One region of the Pseudaquabacterium inlustre genome, then DNA from elsewhere that is predicted to be linked to it. Evidence: riboswitches for the same ligand, from Rfam matches in the RefSeq annotation. Region 1 holds a riboswitch; the other holds the start of a gene.
What was found. Region 1 has a riboswitch for glycine ahead of gcvT (glycine cleavage system aminomethyltransferase GcvT). Riboswitches for the same ligand answer to the same signal wherever they lie in the genome.
Positions count from the first base shown of each region.

Region 1 (11,775 bases):
TTTCGCGCCCCGATCAGCATTCGACGATGTTCACCGCCAGGCCGCCGCGGGCCGTTTCCTTGTACTTGGTGAGCATGTCGGCGCCGGTCTCGCGCATGGTCTTGATCACCTGGTCGAGGCTGACATGGTGGCTGCCGTCGCCGCGCAGCGCCATGCGCGCAGCGTTGATGGCCTTGACCGCGGCGATGGCGTTGCGCTCGATGCAGGGGATCTGCACCAGGCCGCCCACCGGGTCGCAGGTCAGGCCCAGGTGATGCTCCATGCCGATCTCGGCGGCGTTCTCCACCTGCTCGGGCGTGCCGCCCAGCACCGCGCACAGTGCGCCGGCGGCCATGCTGCAGGCCACGCCCACCTCGCCCTGGCAGCCCACCTCGGCGCCGCTGATGCTGGCGTTCTCCTTGTAGAGGATGCCGATGGCCGCCGCGGTGAGCAGGAAGTCGCGCACGCCGGCATCGCTGGCACCGTGGGTGAAGCGGCGGTAGTAGTGCAGCACCGCCGGCACGATGCCGGCCGCGCCGTTGGTCGGCGCCGTGACCACGCGGCCGCCGGCAGCGTTCTCCTCGTTGACCGCCAGCGCGAACAGGTTCACCCAGTCGAGCACCTGCAGCGGGTCTTTCAAGGCTGCGGTAGGGTCGGCGGTGAGCTGGCGCTGCAGTTCGGCCGCGCGGCGGCGCACCTTGAAGCCGCCGGGCAGCACGCCCTCGGTGGCACAGCCGCGGGCCACGCAGGCCTGCATCACCTGCCAGATGCGGTCCAGCCCGGCGTCGATCTCGGCATCGGCGCGCCAGTGGCGCTCGTTGGCACGCATCAGCTGCGCGATGCTCCAGCCCTGGGCCCGGCACAGCGCCAGCAGTTCGGCGGCGCTGCGGAAGGGGTGCGGCAGCACCGTGGCATCGGGGGCGATGACGCGCTGGCGCGAGCCATCGGCCGCCACCTCGTCACTGACCACGAAGCCGCCGCCCACCGAGTAGTAGCGCCGCGTGTCCAGCTCGGCCCCCGCCGCGTCGAAGGCGGTGAACTCCATGCCGTTGGCATGGAAGGGCAGGCTCTTGCGCCGGTGGTAGACCAGATCGGCGCGCTCGTCGAAGGCCAGCGCGGCACCCCAGGGCAGCGGCAGCCGGCCGCTGCCGCGCACGGTGGCCAGGCGGGCCGGGATGCCGTCCACGTCCACCGTGTCGGGCTCGTCGCCCATCAGGCCCAGCAGCACGGCGGTGCCGCTGCCATGGCCTTTGCCGGTGGCCCCCAGGCTGCCGTACAGCTGGCACTGCACGCGCGCCAGCCGTGGCGCCAGGCCCTGGGCCTGCCAGCGCAGCACGGCCATGCGCGCGGCGCGCATCGGCCCCACCGTGTGGCTGCTGCTGGGGCCGATGCCGATCTTGAACAGGTCGAAGACGGAAAGCGCCATGGGCAGCGTGCTCGCGGTGGGGTCAGCGGGTCAGGCTTCGGTGTCCAGCTCGCTCAGCGGCACGCACGAGCAGAACAGGTTGCGGTCGCCGTAGACGTTGTCGATGCGGCCCACCGGCGACCAGTACTTGGCCGCCTTGAGGCTGGGCAGCGGCCAGGCCGCGTCCTCGCGGCGGTAGGCGTGCATCCATTCGCTGCCACCCACGGCGGCGGCGGTGTGCGGCGCGTGCTTCAGCGGGTTGTCGTCCTGCGGCCAGGTTCCGGCCTCCACCTTGGCGATCTCGCCGCGGATGGCGATCATCGCGTCGCAGAAGCGGTCGAGCTCGGCCTTGGGTTCGCTTTCGGTGGGCTCGACCATCAGCGTGCCGGCCACCGGGAAGCTCAGCGTCGGCGCATGGAAGCCGTAGTCGATCAGGCGCTTGGCCACGTCCTCGGCGCTGACGCCCGAGCTGTCCTTCAGCGGGCGCAGGTCCAGGATGCACTCGTGCGCCACGCCGCCGCCCTTGAGCGCCGGCACGTTGCTGGAGTAGTGGATGTCGTAGTGCCCGGCCAGGCGGGCGGCCACGTAGTTGGCCGACAGCACGGCGTTCTCGGTGGCGGCGGTCAGGCCGTCGGCGCCCATCATGCGGATGTACATCCAGCTGATCGGCAGCACGGCGGCATTGCCCAGCGGCGCGGCGCTGACCGCGCCGGTGGACTGCTCGCCACCGATGCCGCCGGTCTTGTGGGCCGGCAGGAAGGGCACCAGGTCGTCGACCACGCACACCGGGCCCACGCCCGGGCCGCCACCGCCGTGCGGGATGCAGAAGGTCTTGTGCAGGTTCAGGTGGCTGACATCGCCGCCGAACTCGCCCGGCGCGGCCAGGCCCACCAGCGCGTTCATGTTGGCGCCGTCCACGTACACGCGCCCGCCATGGCGGCGCACCGTGGCGCACAGGGCCTTCACCTCGGCGTCGTACACGCCGTAGGTGCTGGGGTAGGTGATCATCATCGCGGCCAGCTTGTCGGCGTGCTGGGCGCACTTGGCTTCCAGGTCGGCCAGGTCCACCGCGCCGTTGGCATCGCACTTCACCACCACCACCTGCATGCCCACCATCTGGGCCGAGGCCGGGTTGGTGCCGTGCGCCGATTCGGGGATCAGGCAGATGGTGCGCTGGTGCTCGCCGCGGCTTTGGTGCCAGGCGCGGATCACCAGCAGGCCGGCGTATTCGCCCTGCGAGCCAGCATTGGGCTGCAGGCTGATGCCGGCATAGCCGGTGGCCTCGCTGAGCCAGCCGCACAGCTGGGCGTTCAGCTCGGCATAGCCGGCCAGCTGCTCGGCCGGGGCGAAGGGGTGCACGTTCGCGAATTCCGGCCAGGTGATGGGGATCATCTCGCTGGTGGCGTTGAGCTTCATCGTGCACGAGCCCAGCGGGATCATGCTGCGGTCCAGCGCCAGATCCTTGTCGGCCAGCTTGCGCAGGTAGCGCAGCATCTCGGTCTCGCTGTGGTGCGTGTTGAACACCGGGTGCGTCAGGTAGGCCGTGGTGCGGCGCAGCGCGTCGGGGATCAGGTCGGGCGCGGCGGCCAGCGCATCGACGCTGGGCAGGGTGCGCGCGTCGTCGCTGAAGATGCGCCACAGCAGCGCCAGGTCGTCGCGGGTGGTGGTCTCGTCCAGCGTGACGGCGATGTACTCGCCCCAGCAGCGGCGCAGGTTGGCGCCCAGGCTCACGGCGCGGGCCATCAGGCGGTCGGTGTCGGCGCCGGTGCGCAGGCAGATCGTGTCGAAGGCGCCGGCGTTCAGGTGGTGGGTCTGGCCCAGGTCCACGCCCAGCTCGCGCAGGCCGGCGACGAAGATGCCCAGGTAGCGCGCCACGCGCTGGGCGATGCGCTTCAGGCCCTCGGGGCCGTGGTACACGGCATACATGCTGGCCACCACGGCCGGCAGCACCTGGGCGGTGCAGATGTTGCTGGTGGCCTTCTCGCGGCGGATGTGCTGCTCGCGCGTCTGCAGCGCCAGGCGCATGGCCGGCGCGCCGTGGCTGTCCACGCTCACGCCCACCAGGCGGCCGGGCATGGCGCGCTTGAAGTCGTCACGGCAGGCCATGTAGGCGGCGTGCGGGCCGCCGGCACCCATCGGCATGCCGAAGCGCTGGGTGCTGCCCACGGCGATGTCGGCGCCCATCTCGGCGGGCGTCTTCAGCACCGTCAGCGCCAGCAGGTCGGCCACCAGGATGAAGGCGGCCTGCTTGCCGTGCACGGTGGCCGCGTCAGCGCTCCAGTCATGCAGCCAGCCGCTGCTGGCCGGGTACTGCGCGATGGCGGCGAAGTAGTCGTCGCCCGCCAGCGCGGTGGCCCAGGCCTCGGCCGAGTCGGCCTGCTTCAGCGTCAGGCCCAGCGGCTCGGCGCGGGTGGCCAGCACCTCCAGGATCTGCGGATGCATGTCGCCCGAGACGACCAGGGTGTTGCCCTTGGCGCGCACGCTGCGCTTGGCCAGGGTCATGGCCTCGGCGGCTGCGGTGGCCTCGTCCAGCATCGAGGCGTTGGCGATCGCCAGACCGGTGAGGTCGGTGATCAGGGTCTGGAAGTTCAGCAGCGCCTCCAGCCGGCCCTGCGAGATCTCGGCCTGGTAGGGCGTGTAGGCGGTGTACCAGGCCGGGTTCTCGAGGATGTTGCGCAGGATGACGCCCGGCGTGTGCGTGCCGTGGTAGCCGCAGCCGATGAAGCTCTTGAGCACCCGGTTCTTGGCGGCGATGGCGCGCAACTCGGCCAGGGCCTGGGCCTCGGTGGCCGGGGCCGGCAGGTCCATCGGCCGGCTGCGGGCGATGGCGGCGGGCATCACCGCGTCGATCAGCGCGCGGCGGGAGGCGGCGCCGATGGTGCTGAGCATCTGGGCCTGTTCGTCGGCGTCGGGGCCGATGTGGCGGGCGGTGAACTCGGCGGCGTTCTCGAGTTCGGCGAGGCTGGGCAGGGCGGGGGTCATCGGATCACCTCGGGGCGGGCAGGGCGGTCGGGCAGGGCGGTCAGACAGGCGGTCGGGCCGGCGTTCAGGCATGCGGCGGCGCGGCTCGGCGCGCATCCGGTCGGAACGGCGCCGTTCACGGCTTCGGCAGGGTGGGGCGGCGCCGCGGGCGGATGCGGCGCCGCGGGCTTCACAGCGTCTTGAGCAGCGCGTCGTAGGCCGGCGCGTCCATCAGTTCGTCGAACTGGGCCATGTTGCCCACGCGCACCTTGAAGAACCAGCCTTCGCCCAGCGGGTCGCGGTTGGCCAGGGCCGGGTCGGCGCGCAGCGCCTCGTTGACCTCGACCACCTCGCCGTCCACCGGCATGTAGATGTCGGCCGCGGCCTTCACCGACTCGACCACGCCCGACACCTCGCCGCGGTTGTAGCTGCGGCCCACCTCGGGCAGATCGACGAAGACCACGTCGCCCAGCGCATCCTGCGCATGCAGCGTGATGCCGACGACGGCGGCCTCATGGTCCTCGATGTTGATCCATTCGTGCTCGGGGGTGAACTTGGTGGTCATGTGCGCGCTCTCGTGGGGCGGTGGGTGGAACGAAGAAAGGGGAAAACGGACGACGCGGCTCAGCCGCGGTGGTAGCGGTGCGGCGCGAAGGGCATGGGCGACACGCGCATCGGCAGGCGCTTGCCGCGCACCTCGGCATACACCTCGTGGTGCAGCGCGCCGTGGTTGGCGGCCAGGTAGCCCATGGCCACCGGCTGGCCCACGGTGGGGCCCAGCGTGCCGCTGGTCACGCGGCCCAGCGGGCGGCCATCGGCATCGACCAGCGGCGCGCCTTCGCGCACCGGCACGCGCTCCAGGCCCACCAGGCCCACACGGCGCACGCCCGGCGGGGTGCTGAACTGCGGGCCGATCACGTCGGCACCGGGGTAGCCGCCTTCGCGCTCGCCACCGGGGCGGCGCACCTTCTGGATGGCCCAGTTCAGGCCGGCCTCGATCGGTGTGGTGCGGGTGTCGATGTCGTGGCCGTACAGGCACAGGCCGGCCTCCAGGCGCAGCGTGTCGCGCGCGCCCAGGCCGGCGGGCTTGACCTCGGGCAGGCTCAGCAGCGCACGGGCCAGGGCTTCGGCCTGGTCGGCCGGCACGCTGATCTCGAAGCCATCCTCGCCGGTGTAGCCCGAGCGGGTGACGAAACAGTCGGCGCCGGCCAGCGTGAAGTCGCCGCCGGTCATGAAGGTCAGCGCGGTCACGCCCTCGTTCAGCCAGCGCAGCGCGCTCACCGCCTGCGGGCCCTGCAGCGCCAGCAGCGCGCGGTCGGGCAGCGGCACCACGGTGCAGCGGTGGCCGATGTGGGTGATCAGGTGGCGCGTGTCGGCGTCCTTGCACGCGGCGTTGACCACCAGGAACAGGTGGTCGGCACGGCGCGTGACCATCAGGTCGTCGAGCAGGCCGCCGGCGGCATTGGTGAAGAAGGCGTAGCGCTGCTTGCCCGGCGCCAGGCCGACGATGTCCTGCGGCACCAGGCTTTCGAGTGCGGTGGCCGCCTCGTCGCCCAGCAGCTTGAGCTGGCCCATGTGCGAGACGTCGAACAGCGCCGCGCCTTCGCGGCACTGGCGGTGCTCGGCCAGGATGCCGGCGGGGTATTGCACCGGCATGGCATAGCCGGCAAAGGGCACCATCTTGGCGCCGAGTTCCAGGTGCAGCGCGTGCAGCGGGGTGGTCAGCAGGTCGGCGGCGGGAGCGGACATCGCGCAAATCCTTTGGCGGCGAGGGGTTCAGGCACCCATCCGGCCACACCGGATGGGAAAGACCCCTCGCTGTCCGCTTTACCTGAGAGATTGGCAGCCGCGTGGTATGCGCCGACCGCTTGCCCCTTCGGTGGACGTGCTGCGACGCGCTGGGCGTCGGCCCGCCTCTCTCCAGTGAGGAACGCCCCGCTTTCGCAGCGCGCCTGCCAGTCCTTTTGCCTGAGCGTTCGAGGGGGTGCCTCTGCGCCTTCGGCGGCCCCTGGTGGGGCTCTCTCCTGGCAGGCGCGCAGTGTAATGCACTGCGCCGCCCATGGCGCACCCATGGCGCAGCGTTGCCGCCGCGGCGCCCACCCGCTTCGGCGTCCCCCGGACATGGGGCGTGCGGCCACCGCACCGGGTCGGGACCGGTGCAAAGCGGCGATGATGTCGGCCGTTCCTGCCGCGAGCTGTATTGCGCCCATGCCGGCCCCGCCCCCCGCTGTCCGTTCCACCGTCGCCGGCGCCGCCGTGCAGGCCGAGCCCGGCGTGCGCCCGGCGCTGGCCGCGCTGTGGCGCAGCGTGGGCCGGACGCGCGGCGTGGTGGTGGCCAGCGCGCTGAGCCTGCTGGCCCTGGGGCTGGCATTGCTGGCGGCGCGTGCGCTGCCATTGGACGCCTGGCTCGACCACCGCCAGGACCTGCAGGCCGCCTGGCTGGCCCCCGCGGCTCCGGCCGACGCCGCGCGGGTGGTGGATGTGGACGAGGACAGCGTGCGCCGCATGGGCGCCTGGCCGTTGCGCCGCGATGCCTATGTGCCGGCCGGCCGCTGGTTGCTGGCACACGGCGCCCGTGGCGTGGCCTTCGGGCTGATGCTGGTGGATGCCAAGGACGGCGACGCGGCGTTCGCCGAGTGGGTGGCCAGCGCGCCGGCGCCGGTGCTGCTGGCCGCGCGCAGCGTGGCGGGCGAGGGCGACGCGGCCGCCGGCATGCTGCTGGCGCCGCCCGGCTGCGTGCCGGCGCCGGTGGCGGGCTGGCAACTGCCGCACTGGGCTGCTGGCGGCGCAGCGGCGGGCGCCCTGGCACGGGTGGGGGCCCTGTCGGTGCCGGTGGATGCCGACGGCGTGCTGCGCCATGTGCCGCTGTGGCAGCAGGCGGGCGACCTGGCGCTGCCCTTGCTGCCGATGGCGGTGTGGCAGGCCCTGCATCCCGGCCAGGCCCAGGCCATGCGCTGCGTGCGCCGCGATGACCAGGTGCTGGTGCAGACCCCCGCCGGGCCGCTGTGGACGCTGGACGCCGAGCAGCGCCTGCGGCCCTGGCTGGCCCGGCCCGACAGCGTGCCGGCGCCGCTGGCGCTGTGGCGCGTGGATGCCGCGGCGCGGGGGCTGCTGCCCGACGACGAGGCGCAGGCGCTGGCGGCCGCGGTGCGTGGCCGTGTGGTGTTCATCGGCGCCAGCGCCGCCCTGGGGGGCGAGGTGCTCACGGCGCAAGGGCTGCGCAGCGCCACGCAGGCGCTGGCCGCGCTGCACGACGCGATCGACAACAACCGCCTGCTGGCGGCGCCGCGCCCGGCGGTCGACGCGGCCCTGCTGGCGCTGGGCCTGCTGCCCTGGCTGGTGTGGGCGCTGCAGGGCTGGCGCCAGTCGCCGCCACGGGCCTGGCCGGTGCTGCTGGCGGCCGCCGCCGGCGGGGTGCTGCTGCTGGTCATCGACACCGGGCTGGTGGTCTGGCGCGGCCAGCTCAGCCACATCGGGGCACCGCTGGCCCTGCTGCTGGCCATCGGCGGCCTGGCGGTGTGGCACGCGCAGCGGCATGCCGCCCGCGAGACCCGCCGGCTGCGCCTGCAGCACGCCGCGCTGGAGGCGGCCAACCAGGTCAAGAGCGACTTCCTGGCGCACCTGAGCCACGAGATCCGCACGCCGCTGAACGCGCTGCTGGGCGCGGCCGAGATGCTGTCGCAGACCCGGCTGGATGCGCAGCAGAAGCGCCATGTCGCGCTGTTCGGCAATGCCGGGCAGGACCTGCTGCACATGCTCAACGACCTGCTGGACCTGTCCAAGAGCGAGGCCGGTCTGCTGACGCTGACGCGCCACCCGTTCTCGCTGCCGCGCCTGGTGGCGCAGCAGGTGGCGCTGTTCGAGGCGCGCGCGCAGCAAAAGGGCCTGGCCCTCGACGTGGAGACCGATCCCGACCTGCCCGAAACCGTGGTGGGCGACGCCATGCGCGTGGGCCAGGTGCTGCGCAACCTGCTGGGCAACGCGGTGAAGTTCACGCCGGCGGGCACGGTGACGCTGCTGGTCGGCTTCGGCCGCAACCGCCAGCATGTGCGCTTCGAGGTGCGCGACACCGGCGTGGGCATCCCGGCCGACCGGCTGCAGCGCATCTTCCTGCCCTATGTGCAGGCCGATCCGCAGGCCGCGCAAAGCCTGGGCGGCACCGGCCTGGGCCTGGCCATCTGCAAGCGCATGGCCGAGGCCATGGACGGTGAGATCGGGGTCGTCAGCCGCGAGGGCATGGGCTCGTGCTTCCATGTCGAGCTGCCGCTGCCGGCCACTGCCGCGGCACCTGAAGGGCCGGTGACGCTGCCGCACGGCGTGCCGCCGTCGGTGGTGCCTGCCGGCGCGGTGGCGCGGGCCGGGCGCAGCGTGGTGCCGGTGCTGGCCGCCGACGACAGCCCGCACAACCTGATGCTGCTGCAGGCCTTTGCCGAGGGCACCGGCTACCGCATCGACGGTGTGCACGATGGCGGCAGCGCGGTGCGCCGTTTCGAGGCCGAGGCGTACCGCATCGTGCTGCTCGACCTGAACATGCCGGCGCTGTCGGGCCTGGACGCGGTGCGCGCGATGCGCGCCGTGGAGCGCCGGCGCCACCGCAAGCCGGCGCTCATCGTCGCGGTCAGCGGCCAGGCCGACGCGGCTGATCTGGCCGCCGCGCGCGAGGCCGGCTTCGACGCGCACTTGGCCAAGCCTTATTCGCGCGCCCAGTTGCTGGGCCTGATGGCGCGCACCCGCACCGCCGCCGATGCCGCCGGCAGCACGCTGCCGCCCGACGGTGGCGGCGACGCCCGCCTGCGCGCGCTGGAGGCCCTGCCCGACAGCGACCTGCCTGGTGCGCTGCAGCGCCTGGGCGGCCTGCCGCTCTACGACCGCGTGCTCGAGGCCGCCTGCGAACCGCTGCTGAAGTTCGATCAGCGCCTGACTCGATCGATCGACGCCGTGCCCTGCGACATCGACCGTGCGCATCGCCTGGCCCACGACCTGAAGTCGCTGGCCGCCACGCTGGGCCTGCCGGGCCTGGCCGAGGATGCCAAGGCGCTGGAACTGGCGCTGCGCGACACCGTGTCGCCCGGCGAAGACCCCGCGGTGCGGCGGGCCCGCCGCGCGGTATCGTCGCGGCTGGCTGGCGTGCGCGAGGTGCTGCTGGCCGGCGGGATGCAGGGGCCGGGCACCGGTCGCGTCCCGCCCCACACCGATCCGGGGCTGCATGCATGAGCGATGAGGCAATGGGCGATGGCCTGGGCGAGGCCGCGCTGAGACAGATCCTGCGCAGCGCGCGCACCATTGCCGTGGTGGGCCTGTCGGCCGAATGGCACCGCCCCAGCTACTTCGCCGCCAGCTACATGCAGGGCAAGGGCTACCGCATCCTGCCGGTCAACCCGCGCTATGCCGGCGGCCAGGTGCTGGGCATGCCGTGCGTGGCGCGGCTGGAAGACCTCACCGAGCCCGTCGACATCGTCGACGTGTTCCGCAAGACCGAGGATGTGCTGCCCATCGCCCGCAGCGCCATCGCGCTGGGTGCGAAGTGCCTGTGGCAGCAACTCGGCGTGGCCAACCTGCAGGCGCATGACGAGGCCCGCGCCGCCGGCCTGGCCAGCGTGATGAACCGCTGCGTGAAGATCGAGCACGCGCGGCTGTTCGGCGGCCTGCACTGGGCCGGCGTGAACACCGGCGTGATCTCTGCCAAACGTCCGTCATGAGCGACCATCAGTTCCGCCCCGAAACCCTGGCCATCCACGCCGGGCAGATCCCCGACCGCGAGACCGGCGCGCGTGCGCTGCCGATCTACCAGACCACCAGCTTCGTGTTCGATTCGGCCGAGCATGCGGCGGCGCTGTTCAACCTGCAGACCTTCGGCAACGTCTACTCGCGCCTGAGCAACCCCACGGTGGCGGCGCTGGAAGAGCGCGTGGCCGCGCTGGAAGGCGGCCGCGCCGCCGTGGCCAGCGCCTCGGGCATGGCCGCCGAGGCCATGGCGCTGATGACCCTGCTGCAGGCCGGCGACCATGTGGTGGCGGCCGGGGCGCTGTATGGCGGCTCGGTGACGATGCTGGCGGTGAACCTCGCCAAGTTCGGCATCGAGACCAGCTTCGTCGACGCCACCGATCCGGCGGCCTTTGCCGCGGCCATGCGGCCCAACACGCGCGCCGTGTTCGCCGAGAGCCTGGGCAATCCCAGCCTGGTGGTGCTGGACATTGCCGCCGTGGCCGATGTGGCCCATGCCCATGGCGTGCCGCTGATCATCGACAACACGGTGCCCAGCCCGTACCTGTGCAACCCGCTGGCACTCGGCGCCGACATCGTGGTGCATTCGGCCACCAAGTACCTGGCCGGCCACGGCACCACGCTGGGCGGTGTGGTGGTGGATGGTGGCCGCTTTCCGTGGGACAACGGCCAATTCCCGGGCATGACCGAGCCCTCGCCCGGCTACCACGGCGTGAAGTTCTACGAGACCTTCGGCGACTTCGGCTTCGCCATGCGCTGCCGCATGGAGACGCTGCGCGTCTACGGCTCGGCGCTCAGCCCGATGAGCGCCTGGCAGATCCTGCAGGGCGTGGAGACGCTGCCGCTGCGCATGGAACGCCACTGCCGCAATGCGCTGGCGGTGGCGCGCCACCTGCAGCAGCATCCCCAGGTGAGCTGGGTGAACTACCCCGGCCTGCCCGAGCACCCGCAGCATGCGCTGGTGCAGCGGCAGATGCGCAACGCTGACGGTGTGCCGGGCGCCTCCGGCCTGCTGGCCTTTGGCGTGAAGGGCGGGGCGGCGGCGGGCGAGCGCTTCATCGGCGCGGCGCGTTTCATGAGCCACCTGGCCAACATCGGCGACACGCGCACGCTGATCATCCACCCGGCCAGCACCACGCACCGGCAACTCAGCGAAGAACAGCAACTGGCCGCCGGCGTGCGGCCCGACATGGTGCGCCTGTCGGTGGGCCTGGAGCATGTGGACGACATCCTGTGGGACATCGACCAGGCGCTCGCCGCCTCAGCCGGGTAGTTTCAAGACCCCGGATGCCAGCAGCGCGTCGATGCGCGCGCCGTCGAAGCCCAGTTCCTCCAGCACTTCCAGGCCATGCTCGCCCAGGCGGGCACCGCCGCGCTCGGGCGCCATCGGCTGGCCGTCGAAGCGGGCACCGGCGCGGGCCAGGCGCACGCGGCCGATGTCGCCATGGTCCAGCGTCACCACGGCCGCGTTGTGCTGCACCTGCGGATCGGTGAGCACCTGCGGGCGCTCGTGGATCACGCCCATCGGCACCCCATGCTGGCGGCACAGGGCTTCCAGCGTGGCGTTGTCGAACTGCAGGAACAGCGGCTCCAGCGTGGCGCGCAACTCCTTGCCGTGGCGGTAGCGCAGCGGCAGGCTGGCGAAGCGCGGGTCGTCGGCAATCTCCGGGTGCCCCAGCACCGTGCACAGCGCGCGGAACTCGCTC
Region 1 covers NZ_JBBUTH010000004.1:528,281-540,055, forward strand. The annotation lists gene AACH10_RS10365 (L-serine ammonia-lyase) at 14-1,405, opposite strand; gene gcvP (aminomethyl-transferring glycine dehydrogenase) at 1,436-4,366, opposite strand; gene gcvH (glycine cleavage system protein GcvH) at 4,536-4,910, opposite strand; gene gcvT (glycine cleavage system aminomethyltransferase GcvT) at 4,970-6,094, opposite strand; glycine riboswitch at 6,154-6,279, opposite strand; glycine riboswitch at 6,292-6,382, opposite strand; gene AACH10_RS10385 (hybrid sensor histidine kinase/response regulator) at 6,554-9,559, shown strand; gene AACH10_RS10390 (CoA-binding protein) at 9,556-10,044, shown strand; gene AACH10_RS10395 (O-acetylhomoserine aminocarboxypropyltransferase/cysteine synthase family protein) at 10,041-11,342, shown strand; gene AACH10_RS10400 (CaiB/BaiF CoA transferase family protein) at 11,331-11,775, opposite strand, start outside.

Region 2 (11,775 bases), on a different contig from region 1:
GGCGCATGGCATCGTGGGCGAGAACGGCGCGGGCAAGTCCACGCTGATGTCCATCCTCTACGGCTTCTACCAGGCCGAGGCGGGCAGCATCGCCATCGAGGGCCGCGAGGTGCAGATCCCCGGCTCGCGCGAGGCCATTGCGCTGGGCATCGGCATGGTGCACCAGCACTTCATGCTGGTGGAGCCGCTGAGCGCGCTCGACAACATCATGCTGGGCGCCGAACCCGACTGGCGCCTGGGCGCGGCCCGCGCCGTGGTGCGCGAGAAGCTCGAGGCGCTGATGCGCGACACCGGCCTGCAGGTGCGGCTGGATCTGGCGGTGGAAGAGCTGCCGGTGGGCGAGCGCCAGCGCCTGGAAATCCTGAAGGCGCTGTACCGCGGCGCGCGCATCCTGATCCTGGACGAGCCCACCGCCGTGCTCACGCCGCAGGAGACCGAACAACTCTTCGTCACGCTGCGCCGGCTGCGTGCCCAGGGCACCACGCTGCTGCTGATCACGCACAAGCTCAAGGAAATCATGGCGCTGTGCGATGCCGTCACCGTGATGCGCCAGGGCGCCGTGGTGCTGGACACGCCGATTGCCGACACCTCGCTGGATGCGCTGGCCGAGGCCATGGTGGGCCGCCGCGTCAACCTGGGCCGCGATGCCGGTGCCGCAGCGCGCGCGCCCGGCGCCACGCTGCTGGCGGTGCAAGGCCTGCGCTGGGCCGACGAGATGGGCGTGCCGCGTCTGGCCGACGTGTCGCTCGACCTCAAGGCCGGCGAGATCGTCGGCATCGCCGGCGTGTCGGGCAATGGCCAGACCGAGCTGCTGGCGGCGCTGTCGGGCATGCTGGCGCCGCAGGCCGGGCAGATCACGCTGGGCGGCGAACGCTTCGACGCGCCCGGCCGCTGGCTGGACCCGACCGCCGCACGGCGCCTGAAGCTGGCCCATGTGCCCGAAGACCGCCACCGTTGCGGCATGGTGCTGAAGATGAGCGCCTGGGAAAGCGCGGTGCTGGGCTACCACCGGCTCAAGCGCTTCGTCGGCGCCGGAGGCTGGATGAAGCAGCGCGCCATGCGCGAGGCCACCGCCCAGTGGATGGAGGCCTACGACGTGCGGCCGCGCAACGCGCTGCTGCAGTCGTCGAAGTTCTCCGGTGGCAACCAGCAGAAGCTGGTGCTGGCGCGCGAGGCGCTGGCGCCCGAGACGCCACCGCAGGTGCTGCTGGTGGGCCAGCCCACGCGCGGCGTGGACATCGGCGCCATCGAGTTCATCCACGGCCGCCTGCGCGCCATGCGCGATGCCGGTGGCGCGGTGCTGGTGGTCAGCAGCGAGCTCGACGAGATCCTGGCCCTGGCCGACCGCGTGCTGGTGATGGACCGCGGCCGCATCGCCGGCGAACTGGCCATCGAGGACTGCACCGAGGCCGCGCTGGGCCGGCTGATGGCCGGCGCCACCGCGCGGGAGGCGGCGTGAGCGCTCCCGCACGGCCGCTCCGAAGGGAGCGCGTTCCTCCCTCGGGGAGGTGGTCACGCAGTGACCGGAGGGTTGTCCAGTGAAGGTTCTCGTCACCGGCGCCAGCGGCCGCATCGGCCGCGCGCTGATGCGGCGCCTGTCGCGCGACCACGCCGTGCAGGGCCTGGACCGCGTGCCCTCGTCCACCGCGCACTGGGTGGGCGATCTGGCCGATGCCGCGCTGCTGCAGCGCGCCCTGGCGGGCGTGGATGCGGTGGTGCACTGCGCCGCGCTGCATGCGCCGCAGGTGGGCCAGGTGCCCGATGCCGAGTTCGAGCGCGTCAACGTGCAGGCCACCGAGGCGCTGGCGCGCGCCGCCTGCGCGGCCGGCGTGGGCCACCTCGTCTACACCAGCACCACGGCGCTGTACGGCGCGGCCAGCACGCCGGTCCACGCGGCGGGCTGGGTGGACGAAGACACCGTGCCGCAGCCGCGCACCGTCTACCACCGCAGCAAGCTGGCGGCCGAAGCGCTGCTGGCGCGCTGGGCCGATGCCGGCGCCTTCGGCCTCACCGTGCTGCGCATGGGCCGCTGTTTCGCCGAACCGGCACCGGCCATGGCCGTGGCGCGCCTGCATCGCGGCATCGATGCGCGGGATGTGGCCGAGGCCCATGCGCTGGCGCTGGCCCAGGCGCAGCCCGGCACCCGTACCTACCTGCTCAGCGGCGCCACGCCCTTCCAGCCCGCCGATGCCGTGGCGCTGAAGACCGATGCCGCCGCGCTGATCCGCCAGCGCGTGCCCGAACTGGCCGCTGCCTTCGCGGCCCGCGGCTGGGCGCTGCCCGCCGGCATCGACCGCGTCTACGACGCCAGCCGCGCCCAGCGCGCGCTGGGCTGGCAGCCGCGCCACGGCTGGGCCGAGGTGCTGCGCCAGCTGGATGATGAATCGCCCGAGGTGCTGCCCGTCGGATTTCCGGTGGCCGGCGGCACCGCTGCAGAAGCTGTCCCGATGAAAGATCCCTGCCTGTGAGCCGGCCCGTCGAACTGCCCCGCTGGGCCGACATCGGCCTGCTGCCGCTGATCAACCTGGCCATGGCCCTGGCCGTCAGCGCCATCGTCGTGGCCGTGATCGGGCTCGACCCGGTGCAGGTCATCACGCAACTGGTCAAGGGCGCCTTCGGCACGCGCTCGGGCCTGGGCTACACGCTGTACTACGCCACCACCTTCACCTTCACCGGCCTGGCGGTGGCCGTGGCCTTCCATGGCGGGCTGTTCAACATCGGCGGCGAGGGCCAGGCCATGGTGGGCGGCCTGGGCGTGGCGGCCGTGTCGCTGGCCTTCGGCAACAGCCTGCCGGCGGTGCTGATGCTGCCGCTGGCGGTGGTGGCGGCGATGGCCTTCGGCGCGGCCTGGGCGGCGGTGCCGGCGGCGCTGCAGGCCTGGCGCGGCAGCCATGTGGTCATCACCACCATCATGTTCAACTTCATCGCGTCGGCCCTGCTGGCCTGGCTGCTGGTCAACCACCTGAAGGCGCCCGGCGGCATGACGGTGGAAACCGTGGCTTTCGCCGACAGCGCCCACCTGCCCGGCATGCACGAACTGCTGGCGGGCCTGGGCATCGAATGGCCACGCACGCCGCTGAACGCCAGCCTGCTGCTGGCCCTGGCCGCCGCGGTTGGCGTGTGGGCCTTGCTGTGGCGGCTGCGCGCCGGCTACGAACTGCGCGCCGTGGGCCACTCGCCCGAGGCCGCGCACTACGCCGGCATCCATCCCAGGCGCCAGGTGATGCTGGCCATGCTGATCTCGGGCGCGCTGGCCGGCATGGTGGGCGTCAATGAGCTCTCGGGCGTGCAGCACAAGCTGCTGCTGGACTTCGTGGCCGGCGCCGGCTTCACCGGCATCGCGGTCAGCCTGATCGGGCGCAACCACCCGCTGGGCATCGTGCTGGCGGCGCTGCTGTTCGGCGCGCTGTACCAGGGCGGCGCCGAGCTGGCCTTCGAGGTGCCGGGATTCAGCCGCGACATGGTGACCACGCTGCAGGGCCTGATCGTGCTGTTCTCGGGCGCCATGGCGCGCGTGGCGGCGCCGGCCTTGTCGCGCGTGGTGATGGCGCTACAGCCGCGCGCTGCCGTGGCCGCAGGAGCCGCGCATGGATGACACGCTGATCTTCCTGGGCGGCCTGCTGGCGTCCACGCTGCGGGTCTCCACCCCGCTGATCCTGTGCGCGCTGGCCGGCCTGCTGAGCGAGCGCTCGGGCGTCATCGACCTGGGCCTGGAGGGCAAGATGCTGCTCTCGGCCTTTGCCGCGGGCGCCGTGGGCGCGTTCACCGGCAGCTGGCCGCTGGCGCTGGCCGCGGCGCTGATGGTGGGCGTGGCGCTGTCGATGCTGCACGGCTATGCGTGTGTGAGCCACACCGGCGACCAGGTGGTGATGGGCATGGCGCTGACCATGATCGCCGCCGGCCTGACCATCGTGCTGGGCATCGCCTGGTTCAAGCAGGGCGGGCAGACGCCGGCCCTGCCCGATGCCGTGCGTCTGGGGCCGCAGGGGGTGGCGCTGGGCGAGGCGCTGAAGGCCATCCCGGTGATCGGCCCGGTGCTGGGGCTGGGCCTGGCGGGCCACAACGCGCTGGTCTACCTGGCGCTGGCGCTGGTGCCTGGCGTGTGGTGGCTGCTGTACCGCACCCGCCTGGGCCTGCGCCTGCGCGCCACCGGCGACAACCCGGCCATGGTGGATGCCGCCGGCCTGAGCGTGCTGCGCCTGCGCTACGGCGCACTGGCGATGAACGGTGTGCTGTGCGCACTGGCCGGCGCCTACCTGGTGCTGGCGCAGAACGCCAACTTCGTGCCGCACATGACGGCCGGCCGTGGCTACATGGCGCTGGCGGCGATGATCTTCGGCAAGTGGCGCCCGGTGGCCGCGCTGTGGGCCTGCCTGCTGTTCGGCTTTCTGGACGCCGTGGCCATCCGCCTGCAGGGCGTGGCGCTGCCGGCGGCGCTGGGCGGCGGCCAGGTGCCGGTGCAGGCCATCCAGGCCCTGCCCTATGTGCTGACCGTGGTGCTGCTGGCCGGCTTCATCGGTCATGCGCGCGCGCCGGCGGCCTTGGGCACGCCCTATCTGAAAGAACGGTAATGTCCGCCCCCCGTCGCGTTGCGCCGGCCCCCCGCGGGGGCGCAAAGCCTGCTTGGGGCGGCCCGGCGCTGGCTTTGCCTCGCTTCGAGCACCACCTCGATGCTCTGCTGGCCGCCGCCCGCGCGGCCCGCCTGCGCGCCCACGCGCCGTACTCGCGCTTTCTGGTGGGCGCGGCGCTGCTGGACGAACACGGCCGCATTCACGCCGGCTGCAATGTCGAGAACGCGGCCTACCCGCAGGGCCAGTGCGCCGAGGCCACGGCCATCGGCACGCTGGTGCTGGCCGGCGGCACGCGCATCGTGGGCGCCGTGGTGGTGGGCGTGGCGGACGCGCCGGTCACCCCCTGCGGCGGCTGCCGCCAGCGCCTGCGCGAATTTGCCGCCGACGATTGCCCGGTGTGGGTGGCCGATCTGCATGCCGTGCGCGCACAATTCACATTAGGCCAGTTGCTGCCCGCCAGCTTCGGCCCTTCGCATCTCACGTTTCCCCCTGCCCCATGAACGATTCCCAACTGCTCGACCTGATCGGCCGCAGCGTCGAACGCATCCGCAGCGCCAGCGACGACACGCCCGAACTGGCCATCGTGCTGGGCTCGGGCTGGGACGGCATCGCCGGCCTGGTGATGGACCCGGTCGACATCCCCTATGCGCAGCTGCCGGCCTTTCCGGCGCTGGGTGTGGCCGGCCATGCCGGCACGCTGCGCCTGGGCCGCATCGCCAACCGCCCGGTGGCCCTGCTGCGCGGCCGCAAGCATGCCTATGAGACCGGCGATCCGGCCGGCATGAAGGGCGCCATCCGCACGCTGGCCGCGCTCGGCTGTGGCACGCTGGTGCTGACCAATGCCGCCGGCAGCCTCGATCCGGCCATGCCGCCGGGCTCGCTGATGCTGATCAGCGACCACCTGAACATCGTGCAACGCACGCCGCTGCACGGCGAGACCGACAACCAGCGCTTCGTCGACATGGTCAACGCCTACGACGCCGCGCTGCGCGACCAGGCCGCCGCCGCCGCCAGCGCCGCCGGCATCACGGTGCACGAGGGCGTCTACGCCTGGGTGCTGGGCCCGCAGTTCGAGACGCCGGCCGAGATCCGCATGCTGCGGCTGCTGGGCGCGCAGGCGGTGGGCATGAGCACCGTGCCCGAGACCATCCTGGCCCGCCATGCCGGCCTGAAGGTGCTGGGCCTGTCGATGCTGACCAACATGGGCGCCGGCATGGCCGACGAGAACCTCAGCCACGCCCACACGCTGAACACCGCCAGCGCCACGGCCGACCAGGCCGCCAAGCTGCTGGCGGCGGTGGTGCCGGCGTTGAAGGCCTGACGCCCCGGCCGCCCGGTCAGGCGGCGAACGAGAACGCCACCTCCGGCCGCAGGCCGCTGACGATGCGCGCAATGCTCTTGCCCGAGCCGCAGGCATGGGTCCAGCCCAGCGTGCCGTGGCCGGTGTTCATGAACAGGTTGGCGAGCTTGCTGCGGCCGATGATGGGCACGTTGCTGGGCGTGGCCGGGCGCAGGCCGGTCCAGAACTGGGCCTGCGTGGTGTCGCCGGCGCCGGGGAACACTTCTTCCACGCGGCGCACGATGGCCTCGCAGCGCACGCGGTTCAGGTCGCGGTCGTAGCCGTTGAGTTCGGCGGTGCCGGCGATGCGCAGGCGGTCGCCCAGGCGTGAGAAGACGAGCTTGTACTCGTCGTCGGTCAGCGACACCTGGTGCGCCATGGCCGCATCCTTCACCGGCATGGTCACCGAGTAGCCCTTGGCCGGGTAGATCGGCAGGCGGATGCCCAGCGGCGCAGCCAGCCGCGGGCTCAGCGAGCCCATGGCCAGCACATAGGCGTCGGCCTTCAGGCGCTGGAAGCGGCCCTCGGCATCGGTGGCCTCCACATGGTCGATCTGGCCGCCGGCCTGGCGCAGCGCGGTCACGGTGTGGCTCATGCGGAACTGCACGCCGGCCGCGGCGCAGCGCTTGGCGAGTTCCTGCACGAAGCGGTGGGCGTCACCCGATTCGTCCTCGGCCGTGTAGGTGGCGCCGGCCAGTTGCGGGCGGATGTGGCGCAGCGCCGGCTCGATGGCCACGGCCTCGTCGGCCGAGACCAGGCGGCGCTCGCAGCCCAGCGCCCGCATCTGCTCGGCCGGGGCCACGGCGGCCTCGAACTCGGCCGCCGAGGTGTAGAAGTGCAGGATGCCCTGGGTGCGCTGCTCGTACTGCAGGCCGATCTCCTGGCGCAGCTGCTGCAGCGTGGCGCGGCTGTAGGTGCCCAGGCGCACGATCTGCAGGATGTTGTGGCGCGTGCGGCCGGGCGTGCACTGGCGAAGGAACTCCAGGCCCCAGCGCCATTGCGCGGGGTCGGCGCGCAGGCGGAACAGCAGCGGCGCGTCCTCGCGGCCCAGCCACTTCAGCAGCTTGGCCGGCGCGCCGGGGTTGGCCCAGGGCTCGGCATGGCTCACCGACACCTGGCCGCCGTTGGCGAAGCTGGTCTCCGCGGCCGGGCTGGCCTGGCGGTCGATCACCGTCACGTCATGGCCCTGCTGGCGCAGGAACCAGGCCGAGGTCACGCCGAGCAGGCCGGCGCCGAGGACGATCACATGCATGGGAAGCACTCCACAAACGGGTGCCCGCGTCCGGCGCGATGGATGCCGGATCGGGCTTGCCGCTCCCCCTGTCCTCGGTACCTGAGAGATTCAGCGCCGCGCACCGTGCGCGGGCCTTGCTCCTTCGGTGCTTCACGCCGGGCGTGAAGGCTCTCCAGACGGCGATGGTGGTGTGCAGTACGGGACCTGAGCGTGCATGGGAGTTTGCGCCTTCGGTGGCCGACGCCGCCTGGGGCGGTGCCGGCACTCTCCTGCAGAAGCGAAAGGGTATCAGGGGGCCGGCGGAGCCTCCGTGTCCAGGGTCTTGGGGTCGGCGAGAAAGCGCTCGGCCAGCCGCACCCAGTAGGCGGCGCCGATGGCCAGGTTGTCGTCGTTGAAGTCGTAGCCGGGGTTGTGCACCATGCAGGCATGGGCCGGGGCATGGTCGCCCACCGCGGCGCCGTCGCCATTGCCGATCAGCAGGTAGCTGCCGGGCACGCGCTCGAGCATGAAGGCGAAGTCCTCGCTGCCGGTCAGCGGCGGGCCCTGCTCGGTCACGCGGCCGGCGCCCAGCAGTTCCAGGCCCACCTGGCGGGCGAAGGCGGTTTCGTCGGGCGTGTTCACCAGCACCGTGTAGCCGGGGCGCCAGTCGATCTGCGCCGTGCAGCCCAGGCTCTCGGCCTGGGCGCTGATCAGCGCCTTGATGCGCGCTTCCAGCGTGCGGCGCACGTCACGGTCGAGCGCGCGCACGCTGATCTCCAGCCGCGCGCTGGCCGGGATCACGTTGTTGGCCTGGCCGGCCTGCAGCGCACCCACGGTCACCACCGCCGTGTGCAGCGGGTCGATGTTGCGCGACACCACGGTCTGCAGCGCCATCACGATGCTGGCGGCCGCCACCACCGGGTCTTGCGCCAGGTGCGGCATGGCGCCGTGGCCGCCCACGCCGTGCAGCGTGACGGTGGCGTAGTCGGACGAGGCCATCGCCGCGCCCTCGCGGAACACCAGCCGACCCTGGGCGATGCCGGGCATGTTGTGCATCGCGAACACGGCGTCGCAGGGGTGCTGGTCGAACAGGCCGTCGGCCATCATGCACAGCGCGCCGCCCTGGCCTTCCTCGGCCGGCTGGAAGATCAGGTTCAGCGTGCCGCTGAACTGGCCGTGCGTCGCCAGGTGGCGCGCGGCGGCCAGCAGCATGGCGGTGTGGCCGTCGTGGCCGCAGGCATGCATCACGCCGGCATGGCAGCTGGCATGGGCGAAGGTGTTGGCCTCGGTGATCGGCAGCGCGTCCATGTCGGCGCGGATGCCCAGCCGCCGCGTGCCGCTGCCGCGCTGCAGCGTGCCCACCACGCCGGTGCCGCCCAGGCCGCGGTGCACCGTGTAACCCCAGGCCTGCAGGCGCTCGGCCACCAGCGCGCTGGTGCGGTGTTCGTCAAAGCCCAGCTCAGGGTGGCGGTGGATGTCGCGGCGCAGCGCCACGAACTCGGGCGCGGCGTCGCGCAGCGCATCCAGCGTGGCCAGCGAGGCCATCGGATCGGCACCGTTCAGGGCCAGCAAGGCCGGGCTGACGTGGTCGTTCATGGCTGTGGGCTCACTGCGGTTGCAGCTTGATCTGGCGAGCGAGGGCGCGGTACTTCGCCGTCTCGGTCTCGAAGAAGCGGGCCGATTCGGCCAGCGTCATCGGCCGCGAGGCCACCTGCGTCTGCGCCGCCAGCTGGCTGCGCACGCCGGCGTCCTGCAGCGTAGCGGCGATGTCCTTGTGCAGGCGCTGCACCACGTCTTCCGGCGTGTCCTTGCGCACCATGAAGCCGGTCCAGATCGTGAACGCGAAGTCCTTCAGCTGCCGGCTCTCGCTCAGCGTGGGCTGGTTCTTCATCAATTCCGAGCGCTGTGCGCCCAGCTGGCCGATGATCTTCAGCCGGCCCTGCTCGGCCATCGCGCCCATCGCGGCGCTGTACACCAGCACGGCAAAGTCGACCTGGCCGCCGGCCACGTCCTGCAGCAGCGGCGCGTTGCCCTTGTACGGCACATGCGCGGCCGGCATGCCGGTGCGGTGCTGCAGGTCTTCCACGATGAAGTGGTACAGCGAGCCGATGCCCACGCTGCCGTAGGTCAGCGGCTTGTCCTTGTTCTTCTTGCCCAGTTCGATCAGCTCGTCCACATTCGCCACCGGCAGGTCCTTGCGCACCAGCAGCACCATCACCGCATCGGCCACCGGGTGCACCAGGCGGAAGTCTTCGGCCTTGACCTTCACCGCGGCATTGGCCAGCGGCGCCAGGATCACCTCGTTGGGCGAGGCCTGGAAGATGTACTGGCCATCGGCCGGCGCGGCCAGCACCTTCTGTGCGCCCAGCGCGCCGCTCACGCCGCCCAGGTTCTCCACCAGCACCTGCTGGCCCAGCTGCTTGCCCAGCGGCTGGTTCAGCAGGCGGGCGATGGCGTCGCTGGGGCCGCCGGCGGGGTAGGGCACCATCAGGTTGACGGGCTTGCTGGGGTAGGCATCGGCGCCCAGCGCCAGGCCACAGGCCAGCAGCAGCGGGGCGAACAGGGCGGCACGGCGGGCAAGCAGGCGGGGGCGCATGGCGGAATCCTCGGCAAGGGGTGGGGACACAAAGATCGACGACGCCAGGCCATCGTAGGCAGCGCCATTTCGTGCGTCCAATGCATTGTTCTTTGCATTAGCATGAGCTCACTGCATGCATTGCGCCGAAGGTTGCCGATGACGCTGATCCAGCTGCGCCACTTCATCGCACTGGCCGAGCTGGGCTCGTTCAGCCGCGCGGCCGACGATGTGCACCTCACCCAGCCGGCGCTCAGCCGCAGCATCCGCGCGCTGGAGGACGAGCTGGGCCAGCCGCTGTTCGACCGCGTGGGCCGGCGCAACGAGCTCAGCGCCTTCGGCCGTGCGGTGCTGGTGCGTGCGCGTCAGATCGTGTTCGACGCCGACGAGCTGCGCGGCAGCGGCCCGCGCATGCGCCAGGGCCTGGCCGGCCGGCTGCGCGTGGGCCTGGGCTCGGGCCCCGGCGCGATGCTGATGACGCCGCTGCTGCTGCAGGTGGCCGGCCAGCCGCCGGGCCTGCAGGTGGAGGTGGCGCGCGGCGGCACCGAGCTGCTGGTGCAGGCGCTGCGCGCGCGGCAGCTGGATGCGCTGGTGATCGACGCGCGCTCGCTGGTGCCGGCGCCCGACCTGCACAGCGAGCCGGTGGGCGAGATGCGCGGCGCCTTCCTGGTGCGGCGCGGCCACCCGCTGGCGCGCAGCCGCCGCGCGCCGACGTTCGATCAGGTGGCGGCGCACGGCATCGCCTCCACGCCGCTCAGCGACGAGGTCGCGCGCATCCTGGTCGAGCGCTACGGCCCGCAGGCGCATCCGCAGCGCTGCGTCACGCTGCGCTGCGACGAGGTCGGCAGCCTGGCCGAGGCCGCGCGGCACAGCGACGTGGTGCTGCTGGCCATCCGCGCCGCGGCGCCCGATCTGGTGGAACTCACGCTGGCGCCGCCGCTGGACGCCACCGCGCGCTTCGCGCTGGTCACGCTGGCCGGGCGGGCCGAGGCGCCGGCGCTGGCCCTGGTGCGACAGCTGGCGCTGGCGCTGCTGCAGGATGCGGGTTGACGCCATGCCCCTATGGCATGCTCCATGCCTTCGTCCCGAGCCCGCCCCTGTGCCGTCGTCCATGCCCCTGCATCGCCGCTCCGTCCTGCTCACCCCGCTGGCGCTGGCCGCCGCCCTGCTGGCCGGCTGCGCCACCGCGCCCCAGCCCGACGCCACGCCGGCGCCGCGCGCGCCGCTCAAGCTCACCATCCTGCACACCAACGACCACCACGGCCGCTTCTGGCCGAATGCCGATGGCGAGTACGGCATGGCCGCGCGCAAGACGCTGATCGACCGCGTGCGCGCCGAGGTGGCGGCCGCTGGCGGCGAACTGCTGCTGCTGGACGGTGGCGACATCAACACCGGCGTGCCCGAGAGCGACCTGCAGGACGCCGAGCCCGACTTCCAGGGCATGAACCGCCTGGGCTACGATGCCTCGGCCGTGGGCAACCACGAGTTCGACAAGCCGCGCAGCGTGCTGCTGCGCCAGAAGGCCTGGGCCAACTTCCCGCTGCTGTCGGCCAACATTTACCAGGACGGCCAGCGCCTGTTCGAGCCCTACCGCATCTTCGAGCGGCGCGGCTACAAGATCGCCGTGATGGGCCTGACCACCAACGACACGGCCAAGATGGTGCTGCCCGACAACGTGCGCGGCACCGAGTTCCGCAAGCCCATCGACGAAGCCGCGAAGCTGGTGCCCGAGCTGCGCGCCAAGGCCGACATGGTGATCGCCGCCACCCACATGGGCCACTACCCCGATGGCAACCGCGGCGTCAACGCGCCGGGCGACGTGGAGATGGCGCGTGCCGTCAAGGGCCTGGACCTGATCGTCGGCGGCCACAGCCAAGACCCCGTGTGCATGCTGGCCGAGAACCGGCGCAACGAGGCCTATGTGCCCGGCCAGCCCTGCGCGCCCGACCGCCAGAACGGCGCCTGGATCGTGCAGGCCCATGAATGGGGCAAGTACGTCGGCCGCGCCGACTTCGTCATCGAGGCCGGCCGCGTGGAACTGGTGAAGTACCAGCTGCTGCCGGTCAACCTGAGCCGC
Region 2 covers NZ_JBBUTH010000008.1:183,088-194,862, reverse strand. The annotation lists gene AACH10_RS15445 (ABC transporter ATP-binding protein) at 1-1,459, shown strand, start outside; gene AACH10_RS15440 (NAD-dependent epimerase/dehydratase family protein) at 1,539-2,468, shown strand; gene AACH10_RS15435 (ABC transporter permease) at 2,465-3,595, shown strand; gene AACH10_RS15430 (ABC transporter permease) at 3,588-4,571, shown strand; gene AACH10_RS15425 (cytidine deaminase) at 4,646-5,071, shown strand; gene AACH10_RS15420 (purine-nucleoside phosphorylase) at 5,068-5,892, shown strand; gene AACH10_RS15415 (D-amino acid dehydrogenase) at 5,909-7,162, opposite strand; glycine riboswitch at 7,221-7,330, opposite strand; gene AACH10_RS15410 (M20 aminoacylase family protein) at 7,433-8,668, opposite strand; gene AACH10_RS15405 (tripartite tricarboxylate transporter substrate binding protein) at 8,730-9,719, opposite strand; gene AACH10_RS15400 (LysR family transcriptional regulator) at 9,858-10,748, shown strand; gene ushA (bifunctional UDP-sugar hydrolase/5'-nucleotidase UshA) at 10,810-11,775, shown strand, end outside.
Region 2: it holds a riboswitch for glycine, as region 1 does, so the genes downstream of both, AACH10_RS15415 (D-amino acid dehydrogenase) here and gcvT (glycine cleavage system aminomethyltransferase GcvT) in region 1, are expected to answer to the same signal.